DNA from 2 places in the Nocardia sp. NPDC127579 genome. Region 1 is predicted to be linked to the other one. Evidence: riboswitches for the same ligand, from Rfam matches in the RefSeq annotation. Region 1 holds a riboswitch; the other holds the start of a gene.

The links. Region 1 has a riboswitch for cobalamin ahead of metE (5-methyltetrahydropteroyltriglutamate--homocysteine S-methyltransferase). Riboswitches for the same ligand answer to the same signal wherever they lie in the genome.
Region 2: it holds a riboswitch for cobalamin, as region 1 does, so the genes downstream of both, ACFVMC_RS04095 (CbtB-domain containing protein) here and metE (5-methyltetrahydropteroyltriglutamate--homocysteine S-methyltransferase) in region 1, are expected to answer to the same signal.

The regions. Positions count from the first base shown of each region.
Region 1 is NZ_JBHXVZ010000013.1:39,803-48,613, forward strand. Features, by position in the region: gene recG (ATP-dependent DNA helicase RecG) at 1-72, shown strand, start outside; gene ACFVMC_RS31390 (short-chain fatty acyl-CoA regulator family protein) at 75-1,496, opposite strand; gene ACFVMC_RS31395 (DUF1737 domain-containing protein) at 1,720-1,902, opposite strand; gene ACFVMC_RS31400 (nuclear transport factor 2 family protein) at 2,011-2,385, shown strand; gene ACFVMC_RS31405 (hypothetical protein) at 2,655-3,182, opposite strand; gene ACFVMC_RS31410 (TetR/AcrR family transcriptional regulator) at 3,179-3,748, opposite strand; gene metE (5-methyltetrahydropteroyltriglutamate--homocysteine S-methyltransferase) at 3,833-6,097, opposite strand; cobalamin riboswitch at 6,253-6,463, opposite strand; gene ACFVMC_RS31420 (pyruvate carboxylase) at 6,676-8,811, shown strand, end outside.
Region 2 is NZ_JBHXVZ010000001.1:989,551-998,361, forward strand. Features, by position in the region: gene ACFVMC_RS04060 (hypothetical protein) at 1-88, shown strand, start outside; gene radA (DNA repair protein RadA) at 170-1,573, shown strand; gene ACFVMC_RS04070 (hypothetical protein) at 1,577-2,239, opposite strand; gene ACFVMC_RS04075 (carbonic anhydrase) at 2,343-2,966, opposite strand; gene ACFVMC_RS04080 (A/G-specific adenine glycosylase) at 3,068-3,970, shown strand; gene ACFVMC_RS04085 (alpha/beta fold hydrolase) at 3,967-4,710, opposite strand; gene ACFVMC_RS04090 (antibiotic biosynthesis monooxygenase family protein) at 4,742-5,053, shown strand; cobalamin riboswitch at 5,043-5,210, shown strand; gene ACFVMC_RS04095 (CbtB-domain containing protein) at 5,241-5,435, shown strand; gene ACFVMC_RS04100 (CbtA family protein) at 5,426-6,232, shown strand; gene ACFVMC_RS04105 (hypothetical protein) at 6,313-6,795, shown strand; gene ACFVMC_RS04110 (OsmC family peroxiredoxin) at 6,804-7,244, opposite strand; gene ACFVMC_RS04115 (SRPBCC domain-containing protein) at 7,379-7,825, opposite strand; gene ACFVMC_RS04120 (DMT family transporter) at 7,843-8,163, opposite strand; gene ACFVMC_RS04125 (FMN-dependent NADH-azoreductase) at 8,165-8,811, opposite strand, start outside.

The sequences.
Region 1 (8,811 bases):
CACCCGGGGTTGGCGGGCATGATGCACGCCGCGGTGGATTCCGAGCGGCTGGAGTATCTGGCGAAGTCCTGAACCTAGCGGCCGACCCGGGGATAGGGCAGGTCGGTGCCGGTGTGCTCGGCGATCGACAGCGGCGCGCCGATCTGCGGGAACGCGCGCTGCGGGCAGGCCGGTCGTTCGCACACCTTGCAGCCCGCGCCGATCGGCACGGCCGCGGCGGGCTCGTCGAGTTGCAGCCCGGTCGAATACACCAGGCGGTCGGCGTACTCGATATCGCAGCCCAGGCCGATCGCGAAATTCTTTGTCGCCGTGCCATATCCGTGCGGGGTGGCGCCGGTGGTGCGGGCGATCCACAGGTAGCGGCGGCCGTCGGGCATGGCGGCGATCTGGGTCAGCACCCGCCCCGGATGCGCGAACGCCTCGTGCACCACCCACAGCGGGCAGCTGCCGCCGACCCGGGAGAAGTGAAAGGCAGTGGCGGACTGTCGTTTCGAGATATTGCCCGCCCGGTCCGTGCGGACCAGGAAGAACGGTACGCCGCGCTGCCCCTGGCGTTGCAGGGTGCTGAGCCGGTGGCAGATGGTTTCGAAGCCGACCTCGAAACGCAGGCTCAGCAGATCGACGTCGTAGCGCAGCTCCTCCGCCGAGCGCAGGAAGCGGCCGTAGGGCAGCACCAGGGCGCCGGCGAAATAGTTGGCCAGCCCGATCCGGGCCAGGGTGCGGGATTCTCCGGTCAGCGACGGTGTTTCGTCCAGTACCGCGTCCAGGTCGTCGCCGAAGAGCAGAAAGCCCAGGGTGGTGGCGATCTGGAAGGCGCGCTGACCGGGGCGCAGGCGGCGCGCCAGGGTGAGCGTGCGGCTGTCGGGGTCGTAGTGGCGTTTCGGGATGGCCGGGTCGGCTCCGTCGCCGCGCACCAGCACCGTCACCCCGGCGCGTTCGTCGGCGATCCGGGCCAATTGGCGGTCCAGTGAGCCGATGGTCAGGCCGGATTCCTCGAAAAGGTGCTCGGCGGCCAGATCCAGGTGCGGGATGTGATTGTGGTGGTCGTAGAAGAAATCCCGGACGTCCTCGTAGGGCATCGGAACGCTCGGCGCGCCGGTAGGGGCCGAGACCCGGGAGGACAGCAGGTCGAGCTGGTCGGTGGCGGCGCGTAACCGCCGGTGCATGGCGACCAGGATGCGCGCGACCTCCGGCTGCCGGGTGGCCAGTTCTTCGACCTCGGTCAGCGGCGCGCTGTCGCCGCCCGCCGCGTCCACCAGGACCTCGTGCAGGTCGGAGACCAGGCGCGCGTCGGAGTCGGCGGCGAAGAACTGCACGTCGAGATCGAAGGTCGAATTCAGTTTCAGCAGCACCGGAATGGTGAGCGGCCGTTGGTCGCGCTCCAGCTGGTTGAGATAGCTGGGCGAGAGATCCAGCGACTTGGCCAGTGCCGCCTGGGTCATTCGCCGTTCCTCGCGCAATCGCCGCAACCGGGCTCCCGCGTACATCTTGCGCACGAGCCGCAATGGTAGTCGTCCGGCTTCGCAAACATCGCAGAATGGACAGTTCTGTTGTGCGAATGGCTAGCGGCGCATTGGGTTTTGCGGAGCGGGGCCGGTGTGTAGCGTGCGAAGGACGGCGGGCGTCGCCGCCGGGGGTCTCGGATACGAGTGAAGGCTCATATCCTACGCGCACCGACCCGGTTCGCGGTTCGGAACATCTGGCTACCCGGTTGCTGGATCACTCCATGAAGCCGCCCAGGACCAGTGCCTGGGCCGCGATGACGTCGGTGCCGTTGAAGGTGACGGCGGGTGCTCCGTGCAGGCGGTAGCCCTCGTCGAGCAGGTCGCTGACGCGTTTGCAGAAGGTGGCATCGTCGACGCCGGTGATCAGCCGGTAGCGCAGCGGTTGGTCGTTGGACATGAGATCAGCCTAAACGGGGGCGCGGTCCGGTGCGTTCGGGTTCCACGGTGTTCAAACAAGCATATGTTTGGTTGAATCGGGTTTCGTTCGACGAAAGCGAGTTGCCCGATGTCCAGCCCAGACGAGATCGTCCGCGCCATGTGCCGGGCCTGGTCCACCCCCGACCCCGCCGAGATCGCCCGCTTCTTCGCCGAAGACGCTGTCTACCACAATATTCCGATGGAACCCATCCTCGGCCGCACCGCCATCGCCGACTTCATCTCGGGCTTCCTCGCCACCTTCACCGCCATCGATTTCGACATCCACCTCCAAGTGGCGAACGGCCCCGTCGTCATGAACGAACGCACCGACACCCTTCGTGGCAAAGACGGCCGCGACACCCCGCTCCCGGTCGTGGGTGTCTTCGAGGTGCGCGACGGTTTGATCACCGCCTGGCGCGACTACTTCGACATGGCCGCCATCACCCGCGCCTTCGCCGTGTGACATCTCGGCGTGCCGCTCTTGCTGAGGAAATAGCGGAACCGAATGAGTCGGAGGTGCGTCGAAGGATTACAAGATAGGGGCGACCGACCCCGGGTGATCTAGGAGCGTGGCATGACGTGTTGTCCGAACGACCCGAAATCCTGGCGCCGAGGCATCAGCGGACGCGGCCGGATGCGGCCCGCGATCAGGGCCGGTGAGGCATGTGAGAGCTTCACCTCGCGCCGCAAGCGACCGGCGCGGCCGAAACCCGAGATCGAGTGAGGGGCAGGTTATCGGTGCTCCTCCGGGAGTAGGTGGGCCAGAAGGAGTTTGACGAGCAGGATCGGGGCGAACCAGGCCGCGATGTGGGGGACGGTCACGAGGGTCGTGGTGAGGGTGAGGCCGAAGGCGGTGGCGCCGAAGGCGACCGGTCGCCGCAGGGATTGCGGGGTGGCGGTGACGACCAGCGCGGCGACCAGCGTCGTGAGATAGATAGTGGCGGCGGCCGTCCAGGTGAAACCGGGGACGGCCCACGCCAGGACGAACGGCTGGATGTGTACCGCGACGAAGCCGAGGTGATGCGCCGCGGTGCGCGTGGGGCGGTGATACCAGCGTTTGGCGGATGCGGTCGCATTGACCACGGCGCCGCCGAACATGTCGAAGGCGACCAGGGCCAGCACGACGACCTGCCACAGGTCCAGCCCGGCGTGTAGTCCGAGGCCGAAAATCGTTGTGGCCCCCAGGGTCGCGGAACCGAAACCGCTGACGATCTCGCCGCGGGTGGCATCCGGCGCGATGAGGCGGTCGGTGATTCTCATCGCCGGATCCCCGCCACGCAGACTTGCAGAATCGGTTCGGCCAGCTCCGAGAGCGAAACGTCCGGATCTGCCAGGGACTGCACGAGGCAGCCTTCGATCGCGCCGACAATGACCGCCGCGTGTGGTGCGCCGATACCCGTGCGCAGCTCACCCGCCGCTGCCGCCTCGACGAGCAGATCTGCGATGGCGCCGCGATGGCGCCGATACATATCGGCCAGATCGAGCGGCGGATTCGATGCCCACACATCCAGGAGCACCCGCGCGTGATCCGGGTGCGCGGCCAGCATCTCGACCGTGGCGCGCACCAGGTGATCCAGGCGGTCCAGGGCTGACCCGGTGCCTGGATCGGCCGAGGCCGGTTCGGATTTCGCGGCGTAACTCTCGAAGACCCCGGCCAGCAACGCATCCCGGCTGGGGAAGTACAGATACACGCTGCCCTTGGCGATTCCGGCCTCGGCCGCAACGTCTTCGATGCGGGAGGCGGCAAAACCCTTGCGTGCGAATACTTTCACCGCGGCCGCCAAGATTTCCTCCTGGCGTGCGGTCCGATCGACTCTTTTCGGCACACCTCCGATTATGAATGACTGGTCAGTCATTAACAACCTCGGAGGCCGATCGACCGGCCGGGGTGCGGCCGGTCGATCGGTGGGCTAGCGAACCGCGTGGGTGGCGGTGACCATGTTGCGGAGGGCGGCTTCTACTTCGACGGGGCCGCGGGTCTTGAGACCGCAGTCGGGGTTGACCCACAGGCGGTCGGCGGGGACGGCTTTCAGGGCGGCGCGCAGGGCGGTGGTGATTTCCTCGACACCGGGGACCCGGGGGGAGTGGATGTCGTACACGCCGGGGCCGACGGCCAGGGCAAAACCGGCGGCGTTGAGATCGTCGAGCACCTCCATGTGCGAGCGGGCGGCTTCGATGGAGGTGACGTCGGCGTCCAGACCGGCGATCGCGTCGATGACCTCACCGAACTCCGAATAGCAGAGATGGGTGTGGATCTGGGTGGTGTCGGCGACACCGGCGGTGGCCAGGCGGAACGCGTGCACCGACCACTCGAGGTAATCCGGCTGGTCGGCGGCGCGCAGGGGCAGTAGCTCGCGCAACGCCGGCTCGTCGACCTGCACGATCCGGATACCCGCGGCCTCCAGATCGACGGTCTCGTCCCGGATCGCCAGCGCCACCTGCGCGGCGGAATCGGCCAGCGGTTGATCGTCCCGCACGAACGACCACGCCAGAATGGTCACCGGTCCGGTCAGCATGCCCTTGACCGGTTTCCCGGTCAGCGACTGCGCGTAGGTGATCCAGTCGACCGTCATCGGCGCGGGCCGCGACACGTCACCGAAGAGGATCGGCGGCCGCACGCAGCGCGTGCCGTAGGACTGCACCCAACCGGCCTCGGTGGCGGCGAAACCCGCCAGCTGCTCGGCGAAATACTGCACCATGTCGTTGCGTTCGGGTTCGCCGTGCACCAGGACGTCCAGGCCGAGGCGCTCCTGTAGTGCGATCACCGCCGCGATCTCGGCGCGCATCCGGCGGTCGTACTCGTCCTGATCGATCTGGCCTTTGCGCAGGGTCGCCCGGGCCAGCCGAATCGCCGAGGTCTGCGGATAGGAGCCGATCGTGGTGGTGGGCAGGGTGGGCAGACGCAGGTGTTCGGCCTGCTGGGCGCGCCGCTCCTCGGCGGGGCCACGGCGGTCCGCGTCCGCGTCCAGTGCGTCGAGCCGGGCCCGGACCTGAGGATCGGCCAGGCGCGGATCACGGCGGCGCGATTCCAGAGCCGTACGTACCGTAGCCAATTCGGCGGCAACGGCCTCGGTTCCCGAATGCAACGCGGTGGCGAGCAGACGCACCTCGGCGACCTTCTCCGCGCCGAAGGCCAGCCAGGACCGCAGTGTCGGCTCCAGCCGGGTCTCCGCGGCCAACGTGTACGGCACGTGCAGCAACGAGCACGAACTCGAAACAGCCACGGCCGCAACGGAATCCTGTACCGCAGTGAGCGTCGTCAGCGCCCGGTCCAGGTCGGTGCGCCACACATTGCGGCCGTCGACCACGCCCGCCACCAGCAGCTTGCCCGCCAGCGCCGCACCGGCTGTCACCGCGCCGGGCGCGACGGCGGTGAAATCGATCGCGACAGCCTCGATCTCGGTGTCCGCCAACGCGGCCAAGGCTGCCGCCGGTTGCCCGAAATAGGTGCCCACCAGGATCGCCGGACGATCGTCCCCCGCTGACAGCGCGCGGTAAGTGTCACGCACCAGCTCGATCTCGGCCTCGGTGAGATCGGTCACCAGCACCGGCTCGTCGATCTGCACCCAGCTCGCCCCGGTGGTGGCCAACTGCCGCAACAACTCCCGATACAGCGGCAGCAGTTCGGCGAGCCGATCCAGCGCGGAACCATCGGTCGCCTTCGCCAGTTTCAGGAAGGTGAGCGGGCCGATCAGCACCGGCCGCGCGGGCACACCGAGCTCCAGTGCCTCGGCCAGCTGCGCCACCAGCATCTCGGGGTGCAGCGAGAACGTGGTTTCCGGGCCGATCTCCGGCACCAGGTAGTGGTAGTTGGTGTCGAACCATTTGGTCATCTCGAGTGGTTCGATCGCCGCGGTGCCGCGCGCCGCCGCGAAATACCGGTCCAGCGGATCCTCGATCGCGGCCACCCGGGGCGGCAGCGCGCCCAGCAGTACGGCGGTGTCGAGCATCTGGTCGTAGTAGGAGAAGGTGCCGACCGGAATCGAATCCAGTCCGGCGGACATCAATTCGGCGTACTGCCGGCGCCGCAGATCCGCGGCGACGCCGTGCAGACCGTCGGCGTCCAGGCGCCCGGCCCAGTAGGACTCGGTGGCGCGCTTGAGTTCTCGGCGCGGGCCCACCCGGGGCAGGCCGAGAACGGTTGCGGTGAACCCATTGTCGATAGAAACAGTCACGATGGCGCTCCAGTGCTGTGTGGGATGTGAGCCGACGCCATACGGGCGGGCGGCACCGGAGCCGACAAATTCGGCGCGCCGCGAAGAAACGGAGCCCGATCTGTCGGAACTGGTGGTCCGCGCGCCCAATCCACGAGGCGGTGGCCGCCGGATACGGCGTATCCGGCACAGTCGGCAGGTCTTCGGACTCGCGGGCACGGGCCTTCTGGCCGACCCCCTCACGGGGGCTCACCTACTGGCCGTCGCTTCCCGGATGATTCCAGTGCTCTTGACGGCGGTCGTTCCTGCATACCGCTGCGGGACAGTCCCGGATTCTCACCGGGTTCCCTCTCGATCCCCAGGGATCTCGACTCCGGATGTGACGTCGGGGCTCCAACTCGTCACACACCGGAGAAACCAGCTGCGTTGTCCAGCATAGGCGCAGCCGCGATGTGCTCCGCGCACCGCCGCGTCCTCGGCGGTGAGATGTGACGCCTGGATTTCCGCAACTTCGCAACGCTGCTAGGGCCGGTTGTGAAGATTCCTGCGAAGCCCGGATCCCTGTCGGTCCAGTGCTGTGCGCCAGGTACCTTGGGTCAATGTTCTCCAAAGTCTTGGTTGCCAATCGCGGCGAGATCGCCATCCGCGCCTTCCGCGCGGCCTACGAACTGGGCATCGGGACGGTCGCCGTCTTTCCCCACGAGGACCGCAATTCGGTCCACCGTCTGAAGGCCGCGGAGTCCTATCAGATCGGCGAGGAGGGCCATCCGGTCCGGGCCTACCTGTCCATCGACGCGATCATCGACGCGGCCAAGTCCGCGGGCGCCGACGCCATCTACCCGGGCTACGGCTTCCTCTCGGAGAACCCGGACCTGGCGGCGGCGTGCGCGCGCGAGGGCATCACGTTCATCGGCCCGTCCGCCGAGGTGCTGGAGCTGGCGGGGAACAAGGCCCGCGCCATCGAGGCGGCCCGGGCCGCGGGGCTGCCGGTACTGAAGTCCAGCGCGCCCTCGGCCGATGTCGCCGAGCTGCTGGCCGCGGCCGAGGAGCTCGAGTACCCGATCTTCGTCAAGGCGGTCGCGGGTGGCGGTGGCCGCGGCATGCGCCGCGTGGCCGCGCCCGAGCAGCTGCGCGAGTCGATCGAGGCGGCCTCGCGCGAGGCCGAGTCGGCCTTCGGCGACCCGACCGTGTTCCTCGAACAGGCCGTGGTGAATCCACGCCACATCGAGGTGCAGATCCTGGCCGACCAGCACGGCAATGTCATGCACCTGTTCGAGCGGGACTGCTCGGTGCAGCGCCGCCATCAGAAGGTCATCGAACTCGCGCCCGCGCCCAACCTGGACCCGGCGCTGCGCGCCCGGATCTGCGCCGACGCCGTCGCCTTCGCCCGCCAGATCGGCTACAGCAACGCGGGCACCGTCGAATTCCTGCTCGACGAGCGCGGCAACCACGTCTTCATCGAGATGAATCCGCGCATCCAGGTCGAACACACGGTGACCGAGGAGATCACCGATGTCGACCTGGTGCAGTCGCAGCTGCGGATCGCCAGCGGGGAGTCGCTGGCCGACCTCGGCCTGAGCCAGGACACGGTGTCCATTCGCGGCGCGGCGCTCCAATGCCGGATCACCACCGAGGACCCGGCGAACGGATTCCGGCCCGACACCGGCCGGATCACCGCATACCGCACCCCCGGCGGCGCGGGCATCCGCCTGGACGGCGGCGCGAACCTGGGCGCGGAGATCGGCGCGTACTTCGACTCGATGCTGGTCAAGCTGACCTGCCGCGGCCGCGACCTGCCGGCGGCGGCGGCCCGAGCGCGGCGCGCGCTGGCCGAGTTCCGCATCCGTGGCGTCACGACCAATATCCCGTTCCTGCTGGCCGTGCTCGACGACCCGGATTTCCGGGCGGGCCGGGTCACCACGTCGTTCATCGATGAGCGCCCGCAGCTGCTGACCCTGCGCGGCTCCGCCGACCGCGGCACCAAGATCCTGAACTATCTGGCCGACATCACGGTCAACAAGCCGCACGGCCCGCGCCCCACCGCCGTGTACCCGCACGACAAGCTGCCCGCCATCGATCTGAGCGTGCCGCCGCCGAGCGGTTCGCGGCAGCGGCTGCTCACTCTGGGCCCCGAGGGTTTCGCGCAGGCGCTGCGGGAGCAGAAGGCGGTCGGCGTCACCGACACCACCTTCCGTGACGCGCACCAGTCGCTGCTGGCGACCCGGGTGCGCACCGGCGGTCTGCTCGGCGTCGCCGCGCACGTCGCCCGGCTGACCCCGGAGCTGCTGTCCATCGAATGCTGGGGCGGCGCGACCTACGACGTGGCGCTGCGCTTCCTGTTCGAGGATCCGTGGGAGCGGCTGGCCGCCCTGCGCGAGGCGATCCCGAATATCAACCTCCAGATGCTGTTGCGTGGCCGTAATACCGTCGGTTACACGCCGTACCCCGAAAAGGTCACGCGCGCTTTCGTTTCCGAGGCCGCCGCGACCGGCATCGACATCTTCCGCATCTTCGACGCGCTCAACAATGTCGACCAGATGCGCCCGGCCATCGACGCGGTCCGCGAAACCGGCACCACGCTGGCCGAAGTCGCGATGAGCTACACCGGCGATCTCACCGACCCGAACGAAACCCTCTACACCCTCGACTACTACCTCAAGCTGGCCGAGCAGATCGTCGATGCGGGCGCGCATGTGCTCGCGATCAAGGACATGGCGGGTCTGCTGCGGGCTCCG
Region 2 (8,811 bases), on a different contig from region 1:
CGACGTGCCGGTCGACGCCGCGGACACCGAGCGCAAGGTGACCGACAAGTCCGGCCCGGCCGAAGAGGGCCACGGCGGCGGGCACTGAGCCACCCGGCAGCACGCAGGCCGTCGCACCTCCGGGTGCGGCGGCCTTCGTTTTGTCGGTGCCGCTCCGTAAGGTGCGCGTGTGGCCAAGAACAAGCCGATCTTCCGGTGCTCCGCCTGTTCCCACGAGGTAGCCAAGTGGGTCGGCAAGTGCCCCGATTGCGGCGCCTGGGGCACGGTGGACGAGGTGGCGGTCTCGGCCACCGCGGCGGGTCCCGCGCGCCGGGCCATGCTGCCCAGCACCGCGGCCGCCCCGATCTCCGCGATCAACTCCAAGGTCACTCAGGCCCGCTCGTCCGGAGTGAGCGAATTGGACCGGGTGCTCGGCGGCGGCGTGGTCGCGGGCTCGGTGGTGCTGCTGTCCGGTGAGCCCGGCGTCGGCAAGTCGACGCTGCTGCTCGAGGTGGCCTACCGCTGGGCCAGCCAGCGCGCCGAGACCGCCCTGTACGTGACCGCGGAGGAGTCGGCGGGCCAGGTGCGATTGCGGGCCGACCGCACCGGCGCGGTGCACGAACGGGTCTACCTGGCCGCCGAATCGGACCTGTCGATCCTGCTGGGGCATGTCGATCAGGTGCGGCCCACCCTGCTGGTGGTCGATTCGGTACAGACCATGCTGGCCCCTGAGGTCGACGGCGTGATCGGCGGTGTCACCCAGGTGCGCGCGGTGACCTCCGCGCTCACCTCGTTGGCCAAGGCGAGCGGGATCGCGGTGCTGCTGGTCGGGCACGTCACCAAGGACGGGAACGTGGCAGGCCCGCGCACGCTCGAGCACCTGGTCGACGTGGTGCTCCAATTCGAGGGCGACAAGAACTCCACCCTGCGCATGCTGCGCGGCATCAAGAACCGTTTCGGCAGCGCCGACGAGGTGGGCTGTTTCGAATTGCACGAGGACGGCATCTCCTGCGTGGACGACCCGTCCGGCCTGTTCCTGCACCACCGGACCGAATCGGTGTCGGGCACGGCCGTCACGGTCGCCATGGACGGCAAGCGGCCCCTCGTGGCCGAGGTGCAGGGGCTGACGGTGGAAACCGAGATACCGCAGCCGCGCCGCGCGGTGAGCGGGCTCGACTACAACCGGGTGGCCATGGTGCTGGCCGTATTGCAGAGTCGCGCCAAGGTTTTCGTCGGTAAGCACGATGTGTACGCCGCCACGGTCGGCGGCATGCGGCTGGTCGAGCCGACCGCTGATCTGGCCATCGCCCTGGCGCTGGCCAGCGCGGTCGCGGAGGAGGCACTACCGCCGGGCTGGGTGATCCTGGGTGAGGTCGGGCTGGCGGGCGAGGTGCGCAAGGTCCCGGGTATCGACCGTCGGCTGGCCGAGGCCGAGCGGCTCGGCTTCACCGACGCGGTGGTGCCGCCGGGCACTACCCGCGCCAAGGGGTCCGCCATGAAGATCCACGAGGTGGCCGATCTGAGCGCGGCCATCCGGGTCACCGGAATCCCGCGTGGGAAGCGCAAGACGAAGCAGCCGGAACCGTCCTTCTGACCCTCAGGCGATATTGAACGGCTCGGCTGCGCTGCGCACCGAACCGAGCTGTGCCACAACCGAATACGCGCCGGAATGGACCGGCACCCGCGCGCCCGCGCAATTCGGCTGCGAAGTCGACCCCGACCAGGTGACCTGGAACGCCGCCTGCTCGCCCCGGTTCAGGGTGCGCACATCGGGCTGCCCGTCCGGGTAGCAGTCGGTGCTGGACCACAGGCGCTTCTGACCGTCGAGGGAGAACACCGAGATCTGCTGCAACCCCGAGCCGACATCCCGCGAGCACGGTGTCGAGGAGATATTGGTGATCACGATGCCGAAGACCGGCTGCTCACCGGATTTGTAGGTGGGCTGCTCCACCGTCACCTTCACCGCGAGCGACTGATCCGAACACTGCCCCTGCGCCACCGGCGCCGCGGGGGCGCTGGCCGACGCGCTGGGCGCCGCCGCGTCGGTGGTGTAGGAAGGCTTGGTCTCGCCCGGTTTCGCCTCCGCCGAGGTGGCGCTGGCCGCGGCCGGTTTCGGGTCACCGGACGGATCGCCGCCGCCCCGCGCGATCATCATCACCAGCCAGATGACCAGCGCGACGGCGAATACGAGTATCCCGATAGCGAAAACACGACGACGCCAGTAGATCTCCGGAGGCAGCGGTCCAGTCGGTTCCAGCATGCCCCAACGGTAAGCGCAGGGCTGGGCAACCGGACTCTCCGGCCACGGCGTGTCGAGTCGCGGGCGGTTGCCGCGTCAGTGCAGATCCGGCGATCGTGCCAGGTCAGGCCGCTTCGCCTATATTGCCGACCACCCGTTGCAGGACGGCCTTGCCTTCGGCGAGCTTGTAGGTCACGCACGCGATGGCGAGTTGGCCCTTGGCGACCCGGTCCGCGATGACCATCGACCGTTCCGCCAGCAGAAGGCTGGTCTCCACCACATGCCGGGCCTCGAGCTCGTCCACCGTGGTGAGCCCTTCGCGGCGGCCGAGCAGAATCGACGGCGCGACCTTCTCGACCAGGTTGCGGATGAAACCGCCGGGGACCTCGCCGCCATCGAGGGCGTCGATGGTCGCCTTCACCGCGCCGCAGCTGTCGTGGCCGAGGACCACGATCAGCGGCACGTTCAGCACCTGGACGCCGTATTCGATCGAGCCGAGCACCGAGCCGTCGACGACGTGACCGGCGGTGCGCACGACGAACATCTGGCCGAGGCCCTGATCGAAGATCAGCTCGGCGGCCACACGTGAGTCGCCGCAGCCGAACAGGATCGCGGACGGCTGCTGGCCGCCCACGAGCTTGGCTCGGTCCGCCGCACCTTGGCTAGGATGCAGCAGGTTGCCGCTCATGAAGCGGTCATTGCCTTCACGCAGAGACTTCCAGGCACTGATCGGGTTTGAACGAGGCATACGGTCCATTGTGCACAAGGCAATGGTTACCAACGAGTCCGTCGCGTAACGGCGCGGCAAATATCGACTCGCCGCGGCGCGGCAGGGATGGTGAGTGTGCAGTGATCCCCACCGGACAGGTTCGGGCAATCGACGCCGAGGTGTTACTGGACTGGTACGCCGAAACCGCGCGTGATCTGCCCTGGCGACGTCCGGGCGTCACCGCCTGGCAGATCCTGATGAGCGAGATCATGCTCCAGCAGACGCCGGTGGCGCGGGTGCAGCCGATCTGGCTGGAGTGGGTGGCGCGCTGGCCGGTGCCCTCGGCGATGGCGGCTTCGGCCCCGGCCGAGGTGCTGCGGGCCTGGGGCAAGCTCGGGTATCCGCGGCGGGCCATGCGACTGCACGAATGCGCGCGCGTCCTGGCCGAACAGCACGGCGACGAGGTCCCCGCCGACGTGGACGTGCTGCTCGGGCTGCCCGGAATCGGTGCGTACACGGCGCGCGCGGTGGCCTGTTTCGCCTACGGGCAGCGAGTTCCGGTGGTGGACACCAATGTTCGCCGCGTGGTGGCACGGGCGGTGCACGGGCAGGCGGTGGCCGGTAATCCCGCCGCGCGCGATCTGGTCGAGACCGAAGCGCTGCTGCCGACAGAGGTGCCCCGCGCCGCCGAGTTCTCGGCCGCTCTCATGGAACTCGGCGCCACGGTGTGCACCGCGCGCAGCCCGGAGTGCGCGAATTGCCCGCTCCCGCACTGTGCCTGGGTCGCCGCCGGGCGGCCCGCCTCGCAGGTGGTGCGCCGGGTGCAGAAATACGAGGGCACCGATCGGCAGGCTCGCGGACGCCTGCTGGACGTGCTGCGCGCCGCGAGCGGACCCGTGGAGCGGGTACGCCTGGATCTGGCATGGACCCGGGATCCGGGACAGCGGGATCGGGCGCTGGATTCACTGCTGGTCGACGGATTGATCGAGCAGACGGTCGACGGGTTGTTCGCGCTGGCCGGCGAGGGCGACCGGGCCGGCTAGGCGAGGATCGCGCGCAGGAAGGTCTCGACCTCGGCACGGTAGCGGTCGGGCTGGTCGTCGTGGACCAGGTGCCCGGCCGCGCGGATCAGCGTGTGGGTGGCATTCGGGTTGAGCGCGGCCATCTCCCGCATCTGCCCGGGCGGCGTAATCGTGTATTCCCCCTCGAGCAGCAGCGACGGTGTGCGCACGGCCTGCCATTCGGTCCAGAAGTCGCGGGTGCCCCACTCCTCGGAGATATCGCGGAAGGTCGCCACCGAGCCGTGCAGCCGGTAGCCGTCGGGGCCGTGCTCGAAGGAGTTCAGGAAGTAGCGTCCAGCGACCGGGCCGAAGTAGTCCAGCACCGCGTCGGCGTCGGGGAACGGCTGCGGCCAGGCCTCGATCATGGCGGCCCAGCCGGCGGCGGTGCGGCCCTTGAAGTCCGGTGCGATGTCCTCGACCACCAGGCCGCGCACCCGCTCGGGATGCTGCGCGGCGAACACCCAGCCGTGCAGGCCGCCCATCGAATGACCGATCACCACCATCGGTTCGGCGATACTCGCGGTGGCCGCGGTCAGATCGGTGACGAAGGCTTCGGTGGTGAGCTCCGCCGGTGCGGGTCGCCCGTGCCCGGCCGCGTCGAAGGTGTAGACGTGCCCGTGCCCGCGCAACCAGTCCAGGTGATCGCCCCAGGTGCGCGCACTGCCCATCAAGCCATGTAGCAGCAGGATCGGCGTTCCGGCCCCGCCTTCGTCGTATAACACCGGCAGGATTCTGCCGCATACACTCACAAACATGGCTGTTGTGAAGATCAACGCGATCGAGGTTCCCGAGGGCGCGGGCCCCGAATTGGAGAAGCGATTCGCCCATCGCGCGCACGCCGTGGAGGGCTCGCCGGGCTTCCTCGGCTTCCAGCTGCTGCGCCCCGTTGCCGGGGACAACCGGTATTTCGTTGTCACCCAGTGGGATTCGGAAGAGTCGTTCGCGGCCTGGCGGGATGGGCCGGCTCGGGCAGCGCACGCGGGCAGCGGCGACAAGAAGCCGGTGTCCACCGGCGCCTCGCTGCTGGAGTTCGAAGTCGTGATGGACGTCTCCCCCAAAGGTTGACGGCGGCGGCTCACGCCTGTCACAGTTCGAAGGACAAACGCGAGGGTGATGCGGGAATCCGGTGCGAAGCCGGAGCGGTCGCGCCACTGTGATCCACGCACCCGGGTGCTCCCAGGTGCCGGAAAGCCAGACACCGGCACCCATCGCACGGACCACTCGACGGGACGCGTATCCCAAGGAGGAACTCATGGCCATCGCGCATACCCCCAGCCGGGCTTCGGATTCGCTGGCGACCGTGCTCGTCACGGTGGGTGTCGTTCTGCTCGCACTGCTCACGCTGTACCTGGTCGGTTTCGATCAGGGCGCCATCTCGCGAACCGGGATGTTCATGCATGAGTTGATGCACGACGGACGGCATCTGCTGGGGCTTCCGTGCCACTGATTCCACCCACCCCTCTGAACGACTCGCTGAAGAGCTTGCTCCTACGCGGTCTGCTGGCCGGTCTCATCGCCGGTCTGCTGGCCGCGACCGTCGGCTATTTCGTCGGTGAGCCGAAAATCGAGGCGGCCATCGCCATCGAGGAAGCCGCGTCGGAGTCGACCGGCGCGGGTCACTCGCACGGCGACCAGGCGGGGCATTCGCACGGCGACGAAGAAGAACCGTTGGTGAGCCGCACCGGACAGCGGGGCGGGCAATTCCTGGCGCTCGGCCTGGCCGGGCTCGCGCTCGGCGCGATCTTCGGTGCCGCGGCGCACTTCGCGCGCCGGTTCAGCACCCTGTCCGGGCCCGCTCTCGCGCTCGCGTTGGCGCTCGGCGGCTGGGCCGCGATCGTGGCGGTGCCGTTCTTCAAGTACCCGGCGAACCCACCCGCGGTCGGCGACCCGGAAACCATCGGCGACCGCACCTGGTTGTGGGTGGCGGCGGTGCTTCTCGGCCTCGTCGCCGTGAGCGCGGGCGTTCTCGTCGCGAAACTGCTGCATGCCCAGCCCGGCACGCTGCGGTTGATCGGCGGTGTAGCGGCATTCGTCGCGATCGTCACCATCGGATATGTCGCGCTACCGGGCATCGACGAGGTGCAGGCCGACTTCCCGGCCAGCCTGCTGTGGCAGTTCCGGGTCGCTTCCCTGGCCCAGACCGCAACCCTGTGGGCGGCACTCGGTCTCGGCTTCGCCGCCCTGACCGAATTCGCAACGCGCGGTAGTACCCGGGTAGGGGCACCGGCCGCTACGGCGGGCTGATCCGAAACCAGAACGGAGAAGGCAGTGTCGGTCTCATGACCGACACTGCCTTCTCCGTTCGGCCCCACAAACTTTCACCTGTGCCGACCGGGACGCCACGCGCGGTATCGATCGCCTTCTGCGCGCTCGTCGTCGCATTGCTGGCCGGTGTCGCCGAGGCACTGGCGCGGGCGGCGCTGACTCTGGAACGCTCCGATGCCGAACTGGGCGGGCTCGCTGTCGGACTCGCACAGCGTGCTGTGCTCTACCTGGTGGTGCTGGCGATCGCGATCCGGATGACCCACGGTGCTCGCTGGGCTCGGAACGCACTGACCTTCGGGATCGGCCTGTTCGGCCTGGCCTCCCTGCTCATCGAACCGGTCCGCGCCGTAATCGCCGCCGACAGTGTCGGCGATCTGTTCGACGGGATCACGGTGAGCGGCGTGGGAATCGCTGTCTTCCGGGGCATCCATGTAGTGGCGGTGTTGATCGCGATTCCCGCGATGTATCACCGCACGGCCCGCCCCTACTTCGAGGCTCGCGCTGTCCCGCGCACCGCCGGTACGCGGGACAGCATCCGCTGAATTGCCGGTCAGGCCAGGGCGGCGTCGAGAGTGATGTTGTCGACGCCGGCCAGCGCCTTGCTGACCGGGCAACCGGCCTTGGCGGCGGCCGCGGCGGCGGCGAAACCGTCGGCGTCCAGGCCCGAGACCCGACCGCGCACCGTCAGGTTGATTCCGGTGATCCGGAAACCGCCCGCCGGGTCCGGGCCGAGCGTGACGTCGGCGGTCACGTCCAGGCTCTCCGGGGTGCCGCCCGCATTGGCGATCTGCGCGGACAGCGCCATGGCGAAGCACGACGAGTGCGCGGCGGCGATGAGCTCCTCCGGGCTGGTCGTCCCGTCGGCGTCCTCGGCCGAGCGCTTCGGAAACGACACGTCGAACTTGCCGACGCCGGAGCTGGCCAGGGCGACCTGTCCGGAGCCATCCTGCAGGCCGCCGGTCCAGGCGGTGCGGGCGGTACGTGTTGGCATCACGGTCCTTTCGATGTGATTCGATCTGCTCGCAAGAAACCTACTCGCCCAGCCTATTCGGCGAGCGGGGATCATCGGCGCCGTTCACTACGCCCTCCATGGTCACGCTGCGCTACCGCCTCCGGGCGCTGAGCTCACGGCGCAGTCCGCCGGTCCAGTTGTTCCAAGACCAGCGGCCACGCCGCCCGATGCCGGTCGCGCGCCGCTTCGTTCGGAAAACCGCTGTGCCGCAGCCGAAGTCGGATGCCGCGCGGCTGGTGCACGAATTCGATGGTGACCACGGTCTCCGCGCCCTCGGTGCCGTCGGCGCCGGTCACCCAGGTGAACTCGACGACCCGCTCGGGTTGCAGACGCAGGAAGCGCCCATAGTGCGGATGGCGTTTGCCCTCGACTTCGGTTTCGAAGAAGAACGGTTCGTTCACCGCGGGTTTCATCACCACCGAGCCGGGCGCGGCGAACCAGATGTCGAAACCCTGGGTCAGGGCCGCGTATAACAGCCCCGGGGAGGCGGCCATCACCCGTTCGACGGTGAGCTGGTGTGGTCGGTCGGACAGATCCGGTATCCGAACTGGCTGATCCATTCGACCGACCATACTCATCACTCGGGATTGGTGACCCGGGCCAGCACGATGCCGCCCAGAATCAGAGCCAGCGACAGCATGCGGCCCACACTCATCGGGTCCCGGTGCACCAGGACACCGAGCCCGATCGCGCCGATCGCGCCGATGCCGGTGAACACGGCGTAGGCGGTGCCGACCGGCAGGGTCTGCATGGCGCGCGAGAGCAGATACACCGCCAGCGCGCCGAGCACGAAGCACAGCAGGGTGGGCAGCGGTTTGGTGAAGTTCTCGGTCGGCTTGATGCTCTGCGACCAGATGATCTCGACCAGGCCCGCGACGCCCAGGACGACCCAGTTCATGTCAGTACTCCTTGCCCAGTGTGTGCGCCGCGTCCAGCGCGGCCCGATACGAAGTGTCGTGCTGTGCGCGCAGGTGCGCCAACGCCGGATCCTGGCGCGCGTTGGCCAGCTCGGCGTTGACGAAGACCGTGTCCTCGACGGCGAAGTGGCCGGCGAAGAAGTCGCGCAGGAAGCGCTCCTGATAGTCGAAGCGCGCCTTCGGTGCGCCCGGCGCGTACGCCCCGCCGCGGGCGGTGACGACGACGAAGCGGGTGGGCGCCAACGACATTCGCGGAAATGTGATCTGGTCCAGCCAGGCCTTGAGGCTGGCCGGGATCGAGTAGTTGTACATCGGGGTGCCGATGAGCACCACGTCGGCGGCCCGCACCTCGGCCAGCAGCGGCGCCACGATCGCCCAGGCCGCGCGCTGCGCGGGGGTGCGCGCGAGTTCCGACAGCCGGTCGAGATCGGTTGCGCCGGCGGCGAGTACGCCGTCGCAGAGTTCGGTCCAGGCTTCGCCGATGAACGGGACCGGATCGGCGGCGAGGTCGCGGTAGCGGTAGTCGCCGTCGGGATGCGCGGCGCGCCAGGCACCGGCGAAGGCGGCGCCGAGCTCCCGGCTCAGGGAGTTGCGGCGGGCGCTGGCGTCGAGGTGCAGCAGGGCGGTCA